Linked DNA regions of Spartinivicinus marinus. The protein of the gene in region 1 interacts with the protein of each later gene in a pairwise test. Links are inferred from orthologs where the notes say so. Each region holds a gene or a part of one and is shown on either strand. Other genes may lie near its edges.

Region 1 (15,857 bases):
TTAAGCAAGGGGAGTTAACTGTTGATAATGAAACTCGCAAACCAAAAGATAAACTCTACGGTGGTGAACTGTTGCGTTTGAATGCTCAGGTCGAAAATGATGAAACCCATCAGCCGGAAGAAATCAGCCTCAATATTGTTTATGAAGATGACGATATTGTGGTGCTTAATAAGCCTGAAGGTTTGGTAGTGCATCCTGCAGCTGGTCATCATAGTGGTACATTATTAAATGCCTTATTGCATCATTGTCCTGATTTAGCCAGTGTACCTCGTGCAGGAATAGTCCATCGGCTGGATAAAGACACTACGGGCATTATGGTGGTGGCAAAAAATTTAGCCGCACATACCAGTTTAGTGGCTCAGTTGCAGGATAGAGTGATATCCCGTGAATATGAGGCAATCGCTTGCGGGGTAATGACGGCGGGAGGCACAGTAGATAAGCCACTAGGCCGTCATCCAACTCAACGAACCAAAATGGCAGTGATTGATTCTGGCAAAGAAGCGGTTACTCATTATCGGGTATTGCATCGGTTTCGTGCCCATACCCATGTACGAGTAAAACTGGAAACAGGGCGCACCCATCAAATCAGAGTGCATATGAGTCATATTCACTACCCACTGGTTGGCGACCAAGTTTACGGCGGGCGCCTGAAACTGCCAAAAGGTGCAAGCAGTGAGTTTATTAACACACTACAGCAATTTAAACGACAGGCGCTGCATGCTCGGCAACTGGGTTTATATCACCCAACAACTGATGAATATATGGAGTGGGAAATTCCCTTACCTGATGATTTTGAGCAACTACTACAAATGCTGTCTGATGATCTGCATCAGTGTTATGAGTAGTTAAACTGTGCAATGAATAATTGAATAGAGCTATGAGTCGCTAGTGGTGGAAAATATTACCCCTCAATTGTTAATACCTGATTGGCCTGCCCCTGCTGCTGTGCGCTCACTTGTGACTACCAGGCAGTGTGGTGCAAGCCAAGCACCTTACGATCATTTTAATCTTGCATTACATGTTGGCGATGATGCTGAGCAAGTTAAAGCTAATCGGCAGTGGTTGAAAGATCAGTTTTCCCTTCAGCACATTCAATGGCTTGATCAAGTGCATGGTACGGATGTCATTGCAGCACAATATACAGCTGCTGAGGTAGAATCAGTAGAGGAAGCGGTAGACGAAATAGTGCCAAAAGCTGATGCTGCTGTTACGAGTCAGCCCCAACTGGCTTGTGCAGTGATGACGGCAGACTGCTTACCCGTCCTATTTTGTTCCAAGCAGGGAGATTGGGTCGGTGCAGCCCATGCGGGTTGGCGAGGGTTGGCTGCGGGTATATTACAGCAATTGGTTTGTGATTATACGGGAGAAAAACAAAACTTAATGGCCTGGCTTGGCCCTGCCATTGGTCCTCAGCATTTTGAGGTAGGGCCAGAAGTGAAGCAGGCCTTTCAGTACTTAGGTGTCGATGCCAAAACAGCATTTCAGCTAAGCAATAGGCCAGGTCATTATTATGCTGACCTTTATTTGTTAGCAAAGTTGCAGTTGAATCAGCTAGGGATTGACCAAGTTTACGGTGGTGGCTTTTGCACCTATAGTGACCACCAACGTTTTTATTCTTATCGGCGCTCCCCGCAAACGGGCCGAATGGCATCTTTGATTTGGCGAGAAGCGCCGTAAATCTATTCAACTGCTTTAAGTCAACAGGCAGTCCTTGAAAACTTTTTAATAAGCTCCATATAAACTAGTAAGTAAGCATCCTGGTAGGCTCAGGAGCAAAAGCGCGCAAATCTCACCGGTGAAACTTTCCTTTGACTAACTGCTGCTATTTTTAAACAACAGTTATGGCCTACTTATGTAAAAAATTTATAGGTGGAAACAGCAAATGAGAGTTGATCGACTGACCAGTAAACTACAAATGGCATTGGCTGATGCCCAGTCAATAGCTGTGGGGCGTGATCACAATTACCTTGAGCCAGTGCATTTAATGATGGCCCTGTTAGAGCAAAAAGGTGGCTCTATCAGACCTTTATTGATGCAGGTGGGTTTCGATGTTAATCAGTTAAAGCAAGGTTTTGAAAAGGCATTAGATAATCTTCCTGTTGTATCAAGCGGTGATGGCGATGTTCAAATGTCACCCCAGCTTGGGCGGCTATTAAACCTGGCAGATAAATTATCGCAAAGGGCGGGTGACCAGTTTATTTCCAGTGAAACTATTTTGTTAGCTGCAATGGAAGACAAAGGCCAAGTAGGAGAGCTGCTAAAGACCCAGGGAGTTAGTCAGCAAGCGCTTGAAACAGCAGTTAAAAACTTGCGTGGTGGCCAAGCAGTAAATGATCCTAATGCAGAAGAACACCGTCAGGCACTGGATCGCTACACCATTGATTTAACGGTTAAGGCAGAAAAAGGTCAGCTGGATCCAGTGATTGGTCGAGATGATGAAATACGCCGGACTATACAAGTATTGCAGCGTCGCACCAAAAACAACCCCGTTCTGATTGGAGAGCCTGGGGTGGGTAAGACTGCAATTGTAGAAGGTTTAGCCCAGCGTATTATTAATGGTGAAGTACCCGATGGTTTAAAAGACAAGCGTATTTTAGCGTTAGATATGGGAGCACTGATTGCCGGCGCAAAATTTCGTGGTGACTTTGAAGAGCGGTTAAAAGCCGTTTTAAACGAGCTGGCGAAACAAGAAGGACGAATCATTTTATTTATTGATGAGCTGCATACCATGGTAGGTGCAGGTAAAGCTGAAGGTGCAATGGATGCCGGTAATATGCTAAAGCCTGCTCTGGCTAGAGGTGAATTGCACTGCGTCGGTGCAACGACTTTAGATGAGTACCGACAATATGTAGAAAAAGATGCAGCACTGGAGCGTCGCTTTCAAAAAGTCATGGTTAATGAGCCCAATGAAGAAGACACTATTGCTATTTTGCGTGGTTTAAAAGAGCGCTACGAAGTACATCATGGGGTGGATATTACTGACTCTGCCATTATAGCGGCTGCTAAGCTCTCTCACCGATATATTACTGATCGACAACTGCCGGATAAAGCTATTGACTTAATTGATGAAGCGGCCAGTCGGATCCGGATGGAAATGGATTCTAAACCAGAAAGTATGGATCGGTTGGAGCGGCGTTTAATTCAGTTAAAAATTGAGCGTGAGGCACTGAAAAAAGAAGATGATGAGGCATCCAAAAAGCGTTTAACGAAACTTCAGGATGATATCAGTAAACTGGAAAAAGAGTACTCTGATTTAGAAGAGGTCTGGAAGTCTGAAAAAGCATCATTACACGGTTCGCAAAAAATTAAGGAGGAGTTAGAGCGGGTGCGTACCGAACTGGATGCGGCCCGTCGGAGTGGTGATTTAGCCAGAATGTCTGAATTGCAGTATGGTCGAATTCCAGAGCTGGAAAAGCAGCTAGATTTGGCAAGTCAGGCCGAAATGAGCGATATGCGCTTGCTGCGAAATCGTGTGTCAGAGGAAGAAATTGCTGAAGTGGTGTCGAAGTGGACTGGTATACCTGTTGCCAAAATGTTGGAAGGTGAGCGAGAGAAACTGCTTCGAATGGAGGATGCCCTACATAAAAGAGTCATTGGTCAGGATGAGGCAGTGCTTGCCGTATCGAACGCAGTGCGTCGATCTCGGGCTGGGTTAGCTGACCCTAATCGCCCCAATGGTTCATTTATGTTTTTAGGGCCAACTGGGGTTGGTAAAACAGAGTTATGTAAGGCACTTGCTGAGTTTTTGTTTGACACTGAAGAAGCGATCATTCGTATTGATATGTCTGAGTTTATGGAGAAACATTCAGTCGCTCGGCTAGTAGGTGCACCTCCAGGGTATGTTGGCTATGAAGAAGGAGGTTATCTGACCGAGGTGGTGCGTCGTCGCCCTTATTCAGTAGTGTTATTGGATGAAGTGGAAAAGGCTCATCCGGATGTATTTAATATTTTGTTGCAAGTGTTGGAAGATGGGCGTTTAACCGATGGCCAGGGGCGTACGGTTGATTTTAAAAATACCGTAGTGGTCATGACATCTAACCTGGGTTCAGACTTAATTCAAAAGCAAACTCATGACTTTGAAACACTAAAAGCAACCTTAATGGATGTTGTGGGAGATCATTTTAGGCCAGAGTTTGTTAACCGAGTTGATGAGCTAGTGGTTTTTCATGGTTTATCGGTAGGACAAATTAAAGGTATTGCTGAAATACAATTGAGTCGCTTACGGCAGCGACTACAGGAAAAAGATTTAAATCTACAGCTGGCAGACAGTGTGATTGATAAGTTAGTGAATGTAGGTTTTGATCCTGTTTATGGTGCTCGACCACTAAAAAGAGCGATTCAGCGCTGGCTGGAAAACCCATTAGCACAAGAAATATTAGCTGGTAAGTATAGTCCTGGTGAAACTATAGAGGTGAACTTGGTGGATGACCAAATAAGTTTTGGCTAATAGAGGCTATTACAGGATTCAGCGCTAGTACTTGACAACTAACGGCGTAACTGCTGTAAAGTGGGAGTCTAAATTGCAGTCAATAGTGCATTCTGTATGTTTGAGTGTTTAGTAGCCAATAACTTACTGAGCGCTTCTAGTTTATAGAGTGCTCAATGAAGTGTAACGTTGTAAGCAGCGAATGCTTCAGACTGCGGGTTAGCTTTACTTTGTAAAGTAGTGTTAAAAGTTCTGCACATGAGATGTAATTATATGAGTTGACGGCACACCTGTTTACCCTATAATTCATGTGCTTAATTAATATCGGATCGATCTATGTCTAATCAACAAACTGGCACAGTTAAGTGGTTTAATGAATCTAAAGGCTTCGGGTTTCTTGAGCAGGAGTCTGGTCCAGATGTATTCGTTCACTATAGTGCTATTCAAGGTACTGGGTTCAAAGTGTTAACTGAAGGTCAGCAAGTACAGTTTACTGTTACTCAAGGACCTAAAGGATTACAAGCTGAGAATGTAGTTCCTCTATAAGTAATAATTGTTGCTTATATTATCTTGTGGGTGGTGTGTTGCACTGCCCCTATCTTTTAAATCCCTCCTTAAAAACCACTTCTTTTGCTTTTATGAGTTATTAATAATCAAATGGCTGGTTCTATGACACTATATAGCCACTGCATACTATTTCATCAAGTTATTAAATAATCAATTCTGGTTATTATTTAATTATATTTTAGGTTTCAACACTAGGAGTAGTGCGGTTTAGTTTTATTGTTACGAACACAGTTTTGGTGTTGGAAAAACTTAGCAAATAACCACCTAGTAATAAAACAATTCCGAAACAGAAGAGCATACCTGCTAGGCCGATTTTTTGGATAATATCATGAGTAAAAAAAGGGCAGTAACATTGGCCAAAGAGGATCTCAGGAGTAAAGTTAACCCATAGATCTGACTCAATAAAGTGTAATAGTTGTAGTAGTACTACGAAAATTGTAGCCACTAATGCAAAAGTGCCTGCTGTAGACAGAAGTAGCGCAATGAATTGGATGAATAAATTGAAAAGTTTAGAGATTGCTGAAATAAAGTTGTAAGGTGAGGAAGTATTAGGTTGGTTCATACTCAGCCCTTATGATGTCAGTAGTAATTCACGACTGCTTCTAAAAGTTTAGTGGGATAGAGTAAATGTGTTTTTGAATTTATGAATAATAATTTGCTGCCCAACAAATAAAAAATATAAAGAAGAGATTAATTAAAATATTATTAAAGATGCCCTTAAGGTTTGGGGCTGTTGATTTTGCTAAATCAATATTAAATAAACGATTAAAACATAGTTGTCATTAGTTGCTGCTAGCTAAAGGAAGAGCTAAACCTAGGCAAATGAGTTTTAGTGGCAGAGATTGGGGTTAAACAATAAGGAAAGATTAAGGAGGTTTTGCTAGTTTGATCGGTCAATAAGCTTATAAAATAGATGTGGTACCAGCGGGCGGACTCGAACCGCCACGCTATTGCTAGCAATGGATTTTGAATCCATCGTGTCTACCAATTTCACCACGCTGGCACAATTGCAGCGAAGTATAACAAAGGTTTATGTAAGGTCAACTGTTAATTTCCAATCAGTCATTAAACGCCTTTCCTTTGCTTTTCACTGAGGAAGCCCGCTATTTTCAGAGGAGAATAGCTTTTTCTGATTGGTCCAGCGCCACTTTTTCGGTAAGCTAGCGTGTTTTTATAGCTGTTGTACTGAGACATGCAAGTTAAAGATTTTAGCTTTGAGCTACCTGAAGAGTTAATCGCCCAGTATCCCTTAGCGTCGCGCTCAGCAAGCCGACTACTGTGCTTGAATGGTAAAACTGGCGATATTACTCATCAACAATTCAGCCAGTTAGTGGACTTTTTAGAGACAGGAGATTTACTGGTGTTTAACAATACCAGGGTGATTCCTGCTCGAGTATTTGGACAGAAGGCAACTGGTGGCAAGCTTGAGATATTAATTGAGCGGGTTGAATCTGATAATCAAGTGTTAGCTCATATTAAGGCAAGCAAGCCTCCTAAACCTGGTAGCAAGCTCAAACTGGCCAATGGCATTTGGGTAACCATGCTGGAGCGTGTAGAGAGTCTATTTCGGCTGCAGTTTTCTGAAGAACACTCAGTGTTAGATGTACTGGATGAAATTGGCCATATGCCACTTCCACCGTATATGAAGCGAGAGGATGAGCTGGCTGATCGTGAGCGTTATCAAACGGTATACGGCAGTAAGCCTGGTGCAGTTGCAGCACCAACAGCAGGCTTACACTTTGATGAGGCTCTGTTCTCACTGCTTGAAAAAAAGGGTGTTAATAAAGCATTTGTGACTCTTCATGTGGGCGCAGGAACTTTTCAGCCAGTGAGGGTAGACAATATTTTAGATCACAAAATGCATGCAGAACTAATTGATGTATCTGCTGAAGTGTGTCAGCTAGTTAGGCAAACCAAGGCAGCTGGTAAACGAGTGATTGCGGTAGGCACAACTAGTGTTCGTTGTTTGGAAACGGCGAGCAAGATGGGTGAAATTGAACCTTATCAAGGAGAAACCGATATCTTCATTTACCCTGGTTATCAATTTAAAGCGGTTGATGCTTTGGTAACTAACTTCCACTTGCCAGAGTCCACGTTATTGATGTTGGTATCAGCATTTGCTGGTATGGAAGCAACAAAGAAAGCTTATCAGGAAGCCGTTGAGCAGAGGTATCGCTTTTTTAGCTATGGCGATGCCATGTTTATCAGCCAGAAACAGAATTAATAGACTTTTTGTAAAATAGTATTGAGTACTTTATGGCTCGTGAATGTTTTTTAAAATTTGAGCAAATAACCACTGACGGCTTTGCTCGTCGATCCAGATTACATTTCCCCAGAGGTATTGTTGAAACGCCAGCATTTATGCCAGTGGGTACTTATGGCACGGTTAAAGGTATGTTGCCCCGAGATATCGAAGGTATCGGTGCGCACATTATTTTAGGCAATACTTTTCACCTAATGTTAAGGCCTGGCACTGACATTATCTCAGCTCATGGCGATCTCCATGATTTTACTGGCTGGGAAAAACCAATTCTGACAGACTCTGGTGGGTTTCAGGTCTTTAGCTTGGGTGAAATGCGAAAAATTACTGAAGATGGTGTGACTTTTCGCTCCCCTGTTGATGGCTCCAAAGTATTTATTAGTCCTGAGCGCTCTATGGAAGTGCAGCGAGCACTTGGTTCAGATATTGTGATGATATTTGATGAGTGTACACCTTATCCTGCCTCACATGATCAAGCCAAACGCTCAATGGAATTATCGCTGCGCTGGGCGGAGCGAAGCAAACAGGCGCATGGGGATAACCCTTCCGCTTTGTTTGGCATTATTCAGGGAGGCATGTACCAAGACCTTCGAGAACAGTCATTACAAGCGCTAAATGGTATTGGTTTTGATGGTTATGCCATTGGTGGGCTTTCTGTTGGTGAGCCGAAACATGAAATGATGCAGGTCTTATCGGGTGTTACCCACTTGATGCCTGAGAATAAGCCCCGATATTTGATGGGAGTGGGAACCCCCGAAGATATTGTTGAAGCAGTCAGGCGAGGGGTGGATATGTTTGACTGTGTTATGCCAACACGAAATGCCCGTAATGGCCATTTATTTACTTCCACGGGAGTGGTAAAAATTCGCAACGCTGTCAATAAAACGGATACTGGGCCACTGGATGCTGAATGTGATTGTTACACTTGCAATAACTTTAGTCGTGCTTATTTGCATCACTTGGATAAATGTAAGGAAATTTTAGGTTCTCAGCTGAATACGATTCATAATTTGCGCTATTACCAGCAACTAATGGCAGGGCTGCGAGAAGCTATTGGAAATCATCAATTGACAGAGTTTGTTACAGCGTTTTATCAAAAACGTAGTGAGGCGGTGCCTGCACTGGGTTAGTGAATACCAATACTGATTTATATTAACGACGGAGTAATACAACCATGAGTTTTTTTATTAATGAAGCTTTTGCTGCCCCCGCTGCTGCAGCGCAAGGTGGTGGAATGATTCAAATTGGTATGCTGGTGCTAATGGTGGCAGTATTTTATTTCCTGCTAATTCGCCCACAAAAAAAGCGTATGAAAGAGCACCAGCAGCTGGTTGAAAACCTGAATAAAGGCGATGAGGTAGTGACTAACGGAGGGATTGTTGGCAAGGTCACAAAGGTATCTGAACAATTTGTCACATTACAGGTTTCTAACAATGTGGAGTTGAATTTTCAGAAGCAGGCCATATCTGCTGTATTACCGAAAGGTACTATCAAAGCAATCTAATTATTCAGGCGAAGTATCCTAATCATCATTCAAGGCTTGGCTAAGTAGCGCTTTTTTAGCAGCCTTTATTAGATTAACCCGCCAACTACCGACCCGTCAGGCAGGCTTAGGCTTGCCGGGTTCTGTTGAACAAGAAGGAATATAGGGCAGAACCATGCTCAATAAGTATCCAATTTGGAAGTATTTCCTCGTTATTTTTATTGTCTCGATAGGGGTGATTTATGCATTACCCAACTTATATCAAGATGATCCAGCCATTCAAATCTCCCATCACCGCTCAGCAACTGCTGTTTCTGAGTCGACGCTGCAACAAGCTCAAAAGCGTTTGGAAAAGCAAGGTATTGGGATAAAAGGATTTGAAGTAACTAATAAAGGGGCGGGTTTGCTCCGGTTGAATAGCTTTGAAGACCAATTAAAAGCTAAGTCAATGGTAAAAGACTGGTTGGGTGATGACTATATAGTGGCACTTAACCTGGCTGCGACTACGCCTGACTGGCTTCGCTCAATGGGTGCTGGGCCAATGAAGTTAGGTTTGGACTTAAGTGGTGGGGTTCACTTCTTATTGGAAGTGGATATGGGTAAAGCCATTGCTACTCGCTTAAAAGGCATTCATAACGAAATTCGCTCTGAGCTGAGTAAGCAGGATCTGCGCTACAAAGTAGGTAGTAGCTCTACCAGTGCTCGCTGGGTGTTAAATTTCAAAAATGAAGCTAAGCGTGATAAAGCCATGCAGGTGGTTCGCGGTAAATACTCTGACTTGAATATTAATGCAGGCGAAGATAGCGCTATCTACTGGCTTAGCTATCAGTTTTCTGAGTTAAAAGTAAAAGATATCGAAGACTATGCGATTAAGCAGAACCTGACTTCACTTAGAAACCGGGTCAATGAGCTGGGAGTTTCTGAGCCACTGGTCCAGCGGCAGGGGCGTAATCGTATAGTGGTGGAGTTGCCGGGTGTTCAGGATACAGCAGAAGCTAAAAAGATTATTGGTAAAACGGCTAACCTGGAATTTCGCTTAGCAGCACAGCTTGACGCTAAAGCAGGGCAATATGAAACCCTTAATCGTAAAGAAGGTGGTCAGGCCAAGCTAGAAAAGAAAATAATAGTGACGGGTGATCAAGTGGCAGATGCTCGTGCTAGTTTTGATGAAAATGGCCGCCCTCAGGTAAATATTACCTTAAGCGGTGGTGGTGGTCAGCTTATGAATAAAGCTACACGTACCAATGTTGGCCGCCAGATGGCAGTGATCTTTATTGAAGAGCGTCCTTATACAAAAGAGGTTGAAAAGGTTGTTGACGGTAAGGCGACGGTTGTTAAAGAAACCCGCTTTAAAGAAGAGCGCAAAATTATTAGCCTGGCGACTATTCAGTCTGCATTAGGCACTCAGTTTAGGATTACTGGATTAGATTCAGTTGGCGAATCAAAAGAGCTAGCGCTGCTATTAAGAGCAGGTGCTTTTGCTGCTCCTATGTATTTTGTTGAAGAGCGTACGGTTGGTCCAAGCCTGGGTAAAGAAAACATCGAGTTAGGCTTTAAATCAGTAGTAGTCGGTTTTGTCCTGGTGCTGCTTTTCATGCTGGTTTATTACAAGGTGTTTGGCTTGTTTGCTAATGTGGCTCTGGGGCTTAACTTAGTTTTGCTGATAGCCTTTATGTCTATATTATCAGCCACCTTAACTTTACCTGGTATTGCGGGGATAGTGTTGACTGTAGGGATGGCAGTAGATGCCAATGTGCTTATTTTCTCTAGAATTAAAGAAGAAATGAAGCGAGGACTACCCCTTCAGCATGCTATTCATGAAGGTTACGACCGAGCGTTTGTGACCATCCTTGATGCCAATATAACTACCTTATTAGTCGCCATTATTCTTTATGGTGTAGGCACTGGTCCAGTAAGAGGTTTTGCTGTCACATTGTCCATTGGTATTGTGACTTCAATATTTACTGCCATCGTTGTGACTCGTGCATTGGTCAATATGACCCACGGTGGTCGCCAGTTGAAAAAATTGTGGATTTAGTTCCTAACTTAGCAGATTTAAAGGCAAAAGGATGAATGACAACGAAAAAGTGTTAAATTTTATGGGGGCGCGGGTGATAGCTGCCGCGCTCTCTATAGCGCTCGTGTTGGGTTCGATTATTTCTCTGTTTTCTAACCAGTTGCAGTTCGGGTTGGATTTTACAGGAGGGACTCTGATTGAGCTTGGTTATGATAAAACGGCTAATTTAGAGAATATTCGTAAAGAATTACAGGCTGCTGGCTACCCTGATGCGGTTGTTCAGGACTTTGGCTCTGACAAAGATGTGCTGGTACGGATTGCTGGTGATAAGCCTTCACTAGGCAATGATGTGGCTGCAATTTTGAAGTCATCCTATGAGGGGGAAATTGAGCTAAGGCGCTCTGAGTTTGTTGGCCCTCAAGTAGGTGAAGAGCTGCGAGAAGATGGTGGTCTGGGTATGCTACTTGCGCTGGGTGTGGTGATGCTATATATAGCAGCTCGCTTCCAGTTTAAGTTTGCCTTGGGTGCTGTATTAGCACTGGCCCATGATGTAATCATTACGCTTGGTGTTTTTTCTGTCTTTAATTTAAGTTTTGATCTGACCGTGTTGGCTGCATTGCTAGCGGTTATTGGTTACTCATTAAACGACACGATTGTTGTGGCTGACCGAATTCGTGAAAACTTTAGAAAACTAAGAAAAGCAACGCCAATTGAAGTAATCAATTCATCGCTCACTCAAACGTTAGGTCGAACCTTGGTTACGTCGCTGACTACCTTGTTAGTGTTAGTAGCTCTGTTTATTTATGGTGGAGAACTTATCCATAACTTTGCGTTAGCGTTAATGATTGGTGTTGGTGTAGGTACTTACTCTTCTATTTATGTGGCAGCTAATATTTTGTTGGTGATGAAAATCAGTCGTGATGACTTAATGCCTCCAGAAGTAGAGCAAGAAGCGGTTGACGAGCTTCCCTAAAATCAATTCTTGAATGATTTTTAAAGAAAAAAGGTGGCTAGGTTGGCCACCTTTTTTTGGAGTGTTAATAACGATATGGTTATTTAGAGCCTTTGGAAAAGTGAGGCTGGATTTGTTGTAGCACAGATTTAAAACACTTTGGGTTGCCGCCTACGATTTGCCCATTATCCATAAACTCATGACCTCCTTTAAAGTCGCCAACCAATCCACCTGCTTCCTGAATAAGTAGTACACCTGCAGCGATATCCCACTGGTTTAATCCGAACTCCCAGTAAGCGTCGTAACGACCAGCCGCAACATAAGCTAAATCCAGGGCTGCGGAACCTGCTCGGCGTATACCAGCAGTTTGCTCGACTAGAGACTTAAATATGCCAAGGTAATCATCAATTTTATCCATTTGATCGGGGCGGAAAGGGAAGCCTGTTGCAAGCAATGACTCATTTAGCGGTTTGTTTTTACTGACCCGAATGCGCTTACCATTTAATTGAGCACCTCGGCCACGGCTTGCTGAAAATTCTTCTTTACGGATAGGGTCTAAAACAATGGCGTGCTCAATACGCCCTTTATACTGGCAGGCAATTGAAACTGCAAAGTGAGGAATGCCATGAATAAAGTTGGTGGTGCCATCTAATGGATCAATAATCCACAGGTAGTCCTGTCCTTCACCATGGCCTGGGTGATGGCCTGTTTCTTCTCCATAGAAACCATGATTAGGGTAAGCTTTTTTTAACGTACGCAGAATTACTTTCTCTGCTGCCTGGTCAACTTCAGTAACAAAATCGCGGTCGCCTTTTTTGTTAACAGTGAGTACATCTAACTGCTCAACAGCACGCTCTATCACGTCACCGGCATTACGAGCAGCCCTCAAGGCTATATTAAGCATTGGTTGCATAGGAAAATCACTTTGGCATGTAAAAGAACAAAAATTAATTATATCAAATAATAAATCATGGCTGTTAACTTTAGTGTGTTGGTATTTATACATAGCTGATTTATCTGCATGTGTTTACAGTCAGTTACCTTATGAATCCGAACTCTGTTAAAATCTGCAACTTGATTTTATTGAAGACAGTTGGGTGGTACGGCTTGTGTTGGACAATATTAGAGTGGTGTTAGTGAACACCTCTCACCCTGGTAATATTGGTGCAGTTGCCAGGGCGATGAAAACCATGGGGCTTAGTGACTTACGGTTAGTTGAGCCTGATCAGTTTCCCCACCCTTATGCGACTAGTCGCTCTGCTGGAGCAGAAGACTTGCTAAATCAGGCGTGTGTGGTGAGCACTCTTCAAGAGGCTGTAGCTGATTGCCAGCTAGTGATTGGTACCAGTGCTCGTGAGCGTAAGATCCCCTGGCCGCTGATAAACCCAAGAGAATGTGCGGAGCTAGCAGGGCAGGCAAGTCGTAGCAATAAAAAAGTGGCTGTTGTTTTTGGTAGAGAGGATCGTGGCTTAACCAATGATGAGCTAGCTCTGTGTAATTACCATGTTAATATTCCTGCCTGTGAAGGTTATAGCTCTCTAAACCTCGGTGCAGCAGTTCAGGTTATTGCTTACGAGCTGCGAATGAGTCACCTGGAGCAACAGCAGCCAGAAAAGCTATCAAGCTCTGTTAGTCAGGACTGTGCTTTTCCTGATGCGTCACATGAAGAAGTAGAAAGGTTTTTAGCTCACTTTGAGGAGCTGCTGACTCAAATTGAATTTCTTGACCCCTCTAATCCGGGTGTGGTGATGACAAGGTTTCGTCGCTTATTTCAACGTGCCATGTTGGATAGTAAAGAAGTAAATATGTTACGTGGTGTACTGTCTGATACTCAGCGGATAATCAAACAACTTAGCAAGACTCAACCCACAGGTTAACTCCCCATGTTTGAGCGCCTTCGAGAAGATATAGCTAGTGTTTTTGATCGTGATCCTGCGGCTCGTAATACCCTTGAGGTATTAACCAGTTATCCAGGGGTACATGCTTTATTATTTCATCGCTTGAGCCACATACTTTGGACTAAAGGGCTTAAATGGTTAGCTCGGTTTATTTCATCTATTGCCAGGCTACTAACCGGTATTGAAATTCATCCGGGTGCAAAAATTGGGCGACGATTTTTTATTGATCATGGTATGGGAGTAGTTATTGGTGAAACCACGGAAATTGGTGATGATGTGACACTCTATCAAGGAGTTACTCTGGGAGGAACTAGCTGGAATAAAGGAAAGCGTCACCCCACTTTAGAAAATGGGGTTGTAGTTGGTGCGGGTGCAAAAGTTCTAGGCCCATTTACCGTAGGAGAAAATGCCAAGGTGGGCTCAAATGCGGTAGTGACCAAACCAGTCCCTGCTGGTGCTACTGTGGTCGGTATTCCTGGTCGTATCATTCAAAAATCGTCTGCCAATGGAGTTGACCCTCGACATCAGGCAATGGCTGAAAAAATAGGCTTTGACGCTTATGGTGTGACGCAGAATATGCCCGATCCTGTGGCTAAGGCAGTCACAAGCTTGTTAGGACACCTACATGCAGTGGATACCAAAATTGATGTTATGTGCAAAGGGTTGAAAGACTTGGGTATTAATTACTGTGATAAAGCCTTGCCTGAACTAAACGATGAAGACTTTGCTTCGGTGAAAGAGAATGGTAGTGCAAGCTCTGTGACTACAGAGGATTCAAATGAAAAACCAGTCGAGACTGTTGTAGTCGCACAAAACTCTTCATTAGAGTCAAGTGAGTCTGATAAAGAAAAAGACAATATTATATAGCCTGTCTATTTAGCTATAAATGCTTTATATATAGCCAGTTTAAGTAATATGCATAGTACTTTTAGTGTAGTGGCTAGTGGCACTTTCACGCTATGGTTCCTGGTCTGGCTGTCACCCATTAAAACTACTGACCTGCTTGTTCTATTAGGTAAGTTTTTTAGAGTTAAAAATACTTGACTAAAATACTAGGATAAATACTTGATCAATTTGGTTGGTTTTAGCATAATCTTTAACTAGAGTTTGCTAATAACTTTTTGAAGTTTAACTGAAGAAAAGTTTTAAAATTCTTAAAGCTCAAGAGAACCGCGATTATATACCATAGCTTCTCAAAATTGTAAGCGATAACAGCAATCGACACACAGAGTAATCGACATGCGCTTAACTACCAAAGGCCGTTATGCAGTTACAGCAATGTTAGACCTTGCCCTACATGCTGATAAAGGGCCAGTTGCGCTTGCAGATATATCAGAACGTCAAGGAATTTCATTGTCTTACCTGGAGCAGCTGTTTGCTAAGTTGAGACGTAATGAGTTAGTTACTAGTATTCGAGGTCCTGGTGGAGGCTATCGGTTGAGTCGCTCCTCCCAGGCAATTCATGTAGCACAAGTCATTGATGCAGTTAATGAGTCGGTGGATGCGACCCGATGTCATGGCAAAACCGGCTGTCAACAAGGTGATACCTGTTTAACCCATCATTTGTGGTGTGATTTAAGTAAGCAAATACATACATTTTTAAGTGGAATTAGCTTGGCTGATTTAGTGGCCCAGCGAGAAGTACGTGATGTTGCAACTCGCCAAGAAGAGCGAGTCAATAACCAGAAGCAAAGTGAGCAAAAGTTAGTAGAGCGAATTGATGCCTCAACCTTGTGACCTGACTCGCTGCTAGCTAGAACCGTTTATAAAATGAGAGCAGCTGTAGCTGCTTGATAGAACTGAGATTAAGCCTGGAGCGTAGTAAGCGCTGGAGATAGTAATCAATGAAACTACCGATATACCTGGACTATTCTTCTACCACTCCGGTTGACCCAAGAGTGGCTGAAAAGATGTCGGAATATCTAACGACACATTTCGGCAATCCTGCCTCAAGGTCTCATGCCTTTGGCTGGAAAGCAGAGGAAGGAGTTGAGAATGCCAGGCGTCAGGTGGCGGACTTGGTAAACTGTGATCCGCGTGAAATTGTTTGGACCTCTGGTGCTACTGAGTCTGATAACTTAGCTATTAAAGGTGCTGCCCGTTTTTATCAGAAAAAAGGTAAGCACATCATCACTTCTAAAATTGAGCACAAAGCAGTGCTTGATACTTGCCGTCAACTGGAGCGTGAAGGCTTTGAAGTCACTTATCTGGAGCCTAATCCCGAAGGAATTATTGCCCCACAAGTCGTTGCAGA
Region 2 (4,309 bases), 420 kb from region 1 along the record:
TGATTTAAAAGTGCGATTTCGCCCGTCCTACTTCCCTTTCACTGAGCCTTCTGCTGAAGTAGATATTGAGTGGGGAACAGACGAAAAAGGGAATACAAAATGGCTTGAAATAATGGGGTGTGGCATGGTTCACCCTAAAGTATTTGAGGCAGTGGGAATTGATTCTGAAAAATATACGGGGTATGCCTTTGGTTTGGGGGTTGAGCGAATGGCTATGCTGCGTTATGGGGTGAATGATCTGCGGATGTTTTTTGAAAATGACTTGAATTTCTTGCAGCAATTTTAAGTGGCCTTAATAAAAGCAACGAAAGGCGTATAGTTTTCAGAATAATTAATTTGTAAATGGTAAAACGATGAAATTCAGTGAACAGTGGCTACGTGAGTGGGTTAACCCGAAAGCAACAACTGAAGAAATAGTATCTACAATCACCATGGCTGGGCTGGAAGTTGATGAAGTTGAGCCTGTTGCTGGTGATTTTAAAGGCATTGTTGTCGGTGAAATTTTAAGTACTGAGCCACACCCTAATGCTGATAAATTAAAAGTGTGTCAGGTAGCTGCTGGTAATGAAACCCTACAAGTGGTTTGCGGTGCGCCCAACGCAACAGCAGGAATGAAAGTGCCGTTTGCTTTGGTTGGGGCTGTATTGCCTGAAAATTTTAAAATTAAAAAGGCAAAACTTAGAGGGGTGGAGTCTTTTGGAATGCTGTGCTCTGAAGCTGAGTTAGGGATTTCTGAAAATCATGATGGATTAATGGCACTACCTGCTGATGCACCTGTTGGAGAAGATATACGTCAGTATTTACAACTAGATGATCATATCATTGATGTTGATTTAACGCCTAACCGTGCTGACTGTTTAAGTATTGCTGGTGTTGCTCGTGAAGTGGGTGTGAGCTTTGATGAGCCTGTTAATTCAGTTGAAATTAAACCTGTACCTCCACAAATTGATGAAAAATTTGCTATAGAAATACAGGCACCCGATGACTGTCCTCGTTATATTGGCCGAGTAATAAAAGATGTGGATTTATCACAACCTACCCCTTTATGGCTAAAAGAAAAATTACGTCGTAGTGGTATTCGTAGTATTGATCCTGTGGTTGATGTGACCAACTATGTGATGTTGGAATTGGGACAGCCAATGCACGGTTTTGACTTGGCAGAATTACACGGTCAAATAATTGTGAGAAAAGCTAAGGCAGAGGAAAAACTTAAATTATTAGATGGCCAGGAAATAACCCTTCAAGATGATATTTTGCTGATTGCTGATGAAAAAGGGCCATTAGCAATGGCAGGAATTATGGGGGGAGAGCACTCTGGGGTTTCAGAAAAAACCAAAGATATTTTCTTGGAAAGTGCTTTTTTTAATCCGATCACTATTGCTGGTAAGGCACGTCGTTATGGTATGCATACCGACTCATCGCATCGCTTTGAACGAGGGGTAGACTATGAGCTACCACGGCTAGCAGCAGAACGTGCTACCGCATTAATTTTAGCAATTTGTGGTGGTCAGCCTGGCCCATTAACAGAGGCGGTTGCACAAGAAAAACTACCTCCACGCCGACAAGTTAAATTGAGAGAAGCAATAATTGAAAGGCTGCTGGGCTTTGGTATGGCGAAGGAAAAGGTTGAAACCATACTAAGTGGGCTTGGGATGCAAGTGGCAGCTGCTGAAGAAAACAGTTGGATAGTAGATGTACCGAGCTATCGTTTTGATATTGAGCGGGAAGAAGACCTGATTGAAGAGCTTGCGCGTGTGTTTGGCTATAACCAACTGCCCACAACAACACCGCAAAGCCAGCAGGTAATGGCACAAATACCAGAGACTAAAACACCACTAAATCAGCAGCGTAAGTTGTTGACAACTTTAGGCTATCAAGAAGTCATTAATTACAGCTTTATTGCTTCAGAGTTGCAGCAGTTGTTTAGTCCAGATTTAAAGCCTCAACCATTGGCTAATCCTATTTCGGCAGACATGGCTGTCATGAGAACCAGCTTATTGCCAAGTTTATTGAGCAATGTGCAATACAACTTAAATAGACAGCAGCCAAGAGTCAGATTATTTGAAACTGGGCAGGTGTTTATCGAAGCAGGTAATGGTTTGACTCAAGAACAAAAAATAGCGGGTGTTGTTTACGGTAGTCTCTTCCCAGAGAGCTGGCACTCTCAAAAACAGTCAGTAGACTTCTATGACCTGAAAGGAGATGTAGAAGCACTGCTTGCCTTAGGTAATGAAGCTGAAGTTGAAATTAAACCTGGTAAGCATACCGCTATGCACCCTGGTCAAACGGCTGCTGTTTATTGTAATGGAAAGCTTGCAGGTCACTTAGGTACATTGCATCCAGAACTACAAGCGAAGTTGGATTTGCCGAATGCTGCCTATTTATTTGAGCTGGACTTAAAGGCAATTAGTGTTGGCAAAGTTACAAGCTTTGTCCCATTGTCTAAATTCCCAGAAGTTAGACGAGACCTGGCGTTTATTGTAAATAGAGCAGTATTAGCCCAAGAGCTTAAGTCAGTAATTGCGGAAAAAGCGGGTGAATGGCTTAAGTCATTGACTTTATTCGACTTATATGAAGGGAAAGGAATTGAACCAGGTCAGAAAAGTGTGGCTTTAGGCTTGACGTTGCAACATCCATCGCGCACTCTTAATGATGAAGAGGTGAACTCAATTATTGATCAAGTAGTCACAGAACTGGAGCAAAAATTTCAGGCAAGTTTGAGGAAGTAGCCAATGGCGGCACTGACGAAAGCAGAAATGGCTGAGCGTCTTTTTGAGGAGCTTGGCCTTAACAAGCGAGAAGCCAAGGATATGGTAGAGTTGTTCTTTGAAGAAATTCGTCATGCCTTGGAATCTAATGAACAAGTTAAATTGTCTGGCTTTGGTAACTTTGACTTAAGAGACAAACGAGAAAGGCCAGGTCGAAACCCAAAAACAGGGGAGGAGATTCCAATATCTGCAAGAAGAGTGGTTACCTTCAGACCAGGACAAAAACTCAAGGCAAGAGTAGAGGCATATGCTGGAACCAAGCATCATCAATGAAGAACTACCAGCGATACCTGGTAAACGCTACTTTACTATTGGTGAAGTAAGTGAGCTGTGCCAGGTGAAGCCCCATGTGCTTCGTTATTGGGAACAAGAGTTTGAACAACTCAAACCCGTAAAGCGGCGAGGTAATCGTCGCTATTACCAGCGTCAAGATGTATTAATGATCCGGCAAATTAGAAGCTTGCTATATGAAAAAGGCTTTACTATTGGTGGGGCTAGAAATCAGCTTGCTGGTGAAGACTCAAAATCAGATCGCACGCAATATAAACAACTTATACGGCAGATGATCGCCGAGCTGGAAGAAGTGCTTGCTGTATTAAAGTCTCGTTAAATCACGACAGGAAATCCGCTTGAACTTCAGCGGATTTCCTGTATCATCACCATTGCTTCAAAGCCTTGAAGCAATTCGGAGTGTAGCGCAGCCTGGTAGCGCACCACAATGGGGTTGTGGGGGTCGGAGGTTCGAATCCTCTCACTCCGACCATTTTTTCTTTCTAGATCAATCACTTACAAGTCTTTGAAATTGAGACTCATTCTCGTCCTGCAATATTCTGCAATAACCTGCAATATAATTTTTAGCAAAAGTCTACTAAACGACAACTGACTTCTATTTATGGGGCAAGTTTTGTTTTAAGTTGGTGTTTGTTTATGGTTTGATCATTACTGAGTTTAACGATCAGAAGAAGGTATTCTTTCTGGTAAGTTGCCTTAGGTTTGCTTTTGGTATTCAAGTTTGAATTATCACTTCATTGCATGCCAGGGTAATGCGTGGCTTCGTTTTGCTTAGCAAAGGGATATTAAACAGCAGAAGTTTTATGTTAAAGTTTTGTGGAATATATTATAAATAATTATCCCATAAAAAATGGGATAATTATATATTGCCTAGCTTCATTTTATCTATCAAACTATTAGTTTAATAAAATCTAATAATCTTTACAAAATTTACATTTTTATTGTTGTTTGTCTTAATAGACCATATATAATTTAATGGCTTTATATTTTCATGTCTTAGTAGTCTGATAGAGTATTTTATTAATATCAGATACCTCAGAGGTAGACTCTGCTGTAAGTATTGATTTATTTTTGGTTTTAAATCTAGTCTACTTAAACTTACATTAACTCTATATTGTTGAGCGGTAAATATAAGTTATGTTGAATTTTAAAAAACTTAGTTTTGTTATTTTAATGGGAGCTTTTCTATTTGGATGTAGCCCTCATCAGTTAAGGAATACGGTAGGTGGCGTCCCTAGCGATACTTACAC

What was found.
Region 2: the proteins of secD (region 1) and pheT interact in binary tests that used the Escherichia coli proteins (3 or more experiments, as listed by UniProt). The link is inferred for Spartinivicinus marinus from one-to-one orthologs.

Annotation. Positions count from the first base shown.
Region 1 is NZ_JAPJZK010000001.1:1,056,980-1,072,836, reverse strand. What follows is about bases 8,405-11,342. They hold secD (protein translocase subunit SecD), read left to right. Parts: upstream 8,405-8,911; coding sequence 8,912-10,774; downstream 10,775-11,342. Other genes in these bases: secF (protein translocase subunit SecF), read left to right, coding at 10,806-11,342; yajC (preprotein translocase subunit YajC), read left to right, coding at 8,428-8,757. Also shown: 23S rRNA pseudouridine(1911/1915/1917) synthase RluD, read left to right, coding at 1-845; peptidoglycan editing factor PgeF, read left to right, coding at 892-1,677; ATP-dependent chaperone ClpB, read left to right, coding at 1,883-4,447; OQE68_RS05055 (cold-shock protein), read left to right, coding at 4,763-4,972; OQE68_RS05050 (hypothetical protein), read right to left, coding at 5,172-5,555; tRNA preQ1(34) S-adenosylmethionine ribosyltransferase-isomerase QueA, read left to right, coding at 6,186-7,217; tRNA guanosine(34) transglycosylase Tgt, read left to right, coding at 7,250-8,383; more of secF, read left to right, coding at 11,343-11,726; OQE68_RS05015 (inositol monophosphatase family protein), read right to left, coding at 11,806-12,618; tRNA (cytosine(32)/uridine(32)-2'-O)-methyltransferase TrmJ, read left to right, coding at 12,815-13,582; cysE (serine O-acetyltransferase), read left to right, coding at 13,589-14,470; Fe-S cluster assembly transcriptional regulator IscR, read left to right, coding at 14,843-15,340; OQE68_RS04995 (IscS subfamily cysteine desulfurase), read left to right, coding at 15,448-15,857. UniProt on the Escherichia coli protein: Part of the Sec protein translocase complex. Interacts with the SecYEG preprotein conducting channel. SecDF uses the proton motive force (PMF) to complete protein translocation after the ATP-dependent function of SecA.
Region 2 is NZ_JAPJZK010000001.1:642,499-646,807, reverse strand. The notes cover bases 1-3,041. They hold pheT (phenylalanine--tRNA ligase subunit beta), read left to right. Parts: upstream 1-353; coding sequence 354-2,729; downstream 2,730-3,041. Other genes in these bases: OQE68_RS03175 (MerR family transcriptional regulator), read left to right, coding at 3,016-3,041; ihfA (integration host factor subunit alpha), read left to right, coding at 2,733-3,041; pheS (phenylalanine--tRNA ligase subunit alpha), read left to right, coding at 1-286. In the rest of the region: more of OQE68_RS03175, read left to right, coding at 3,042-3,378; OQE68_RS03165 (hypothetical protein), read left to right, coding at 4,197-4,309.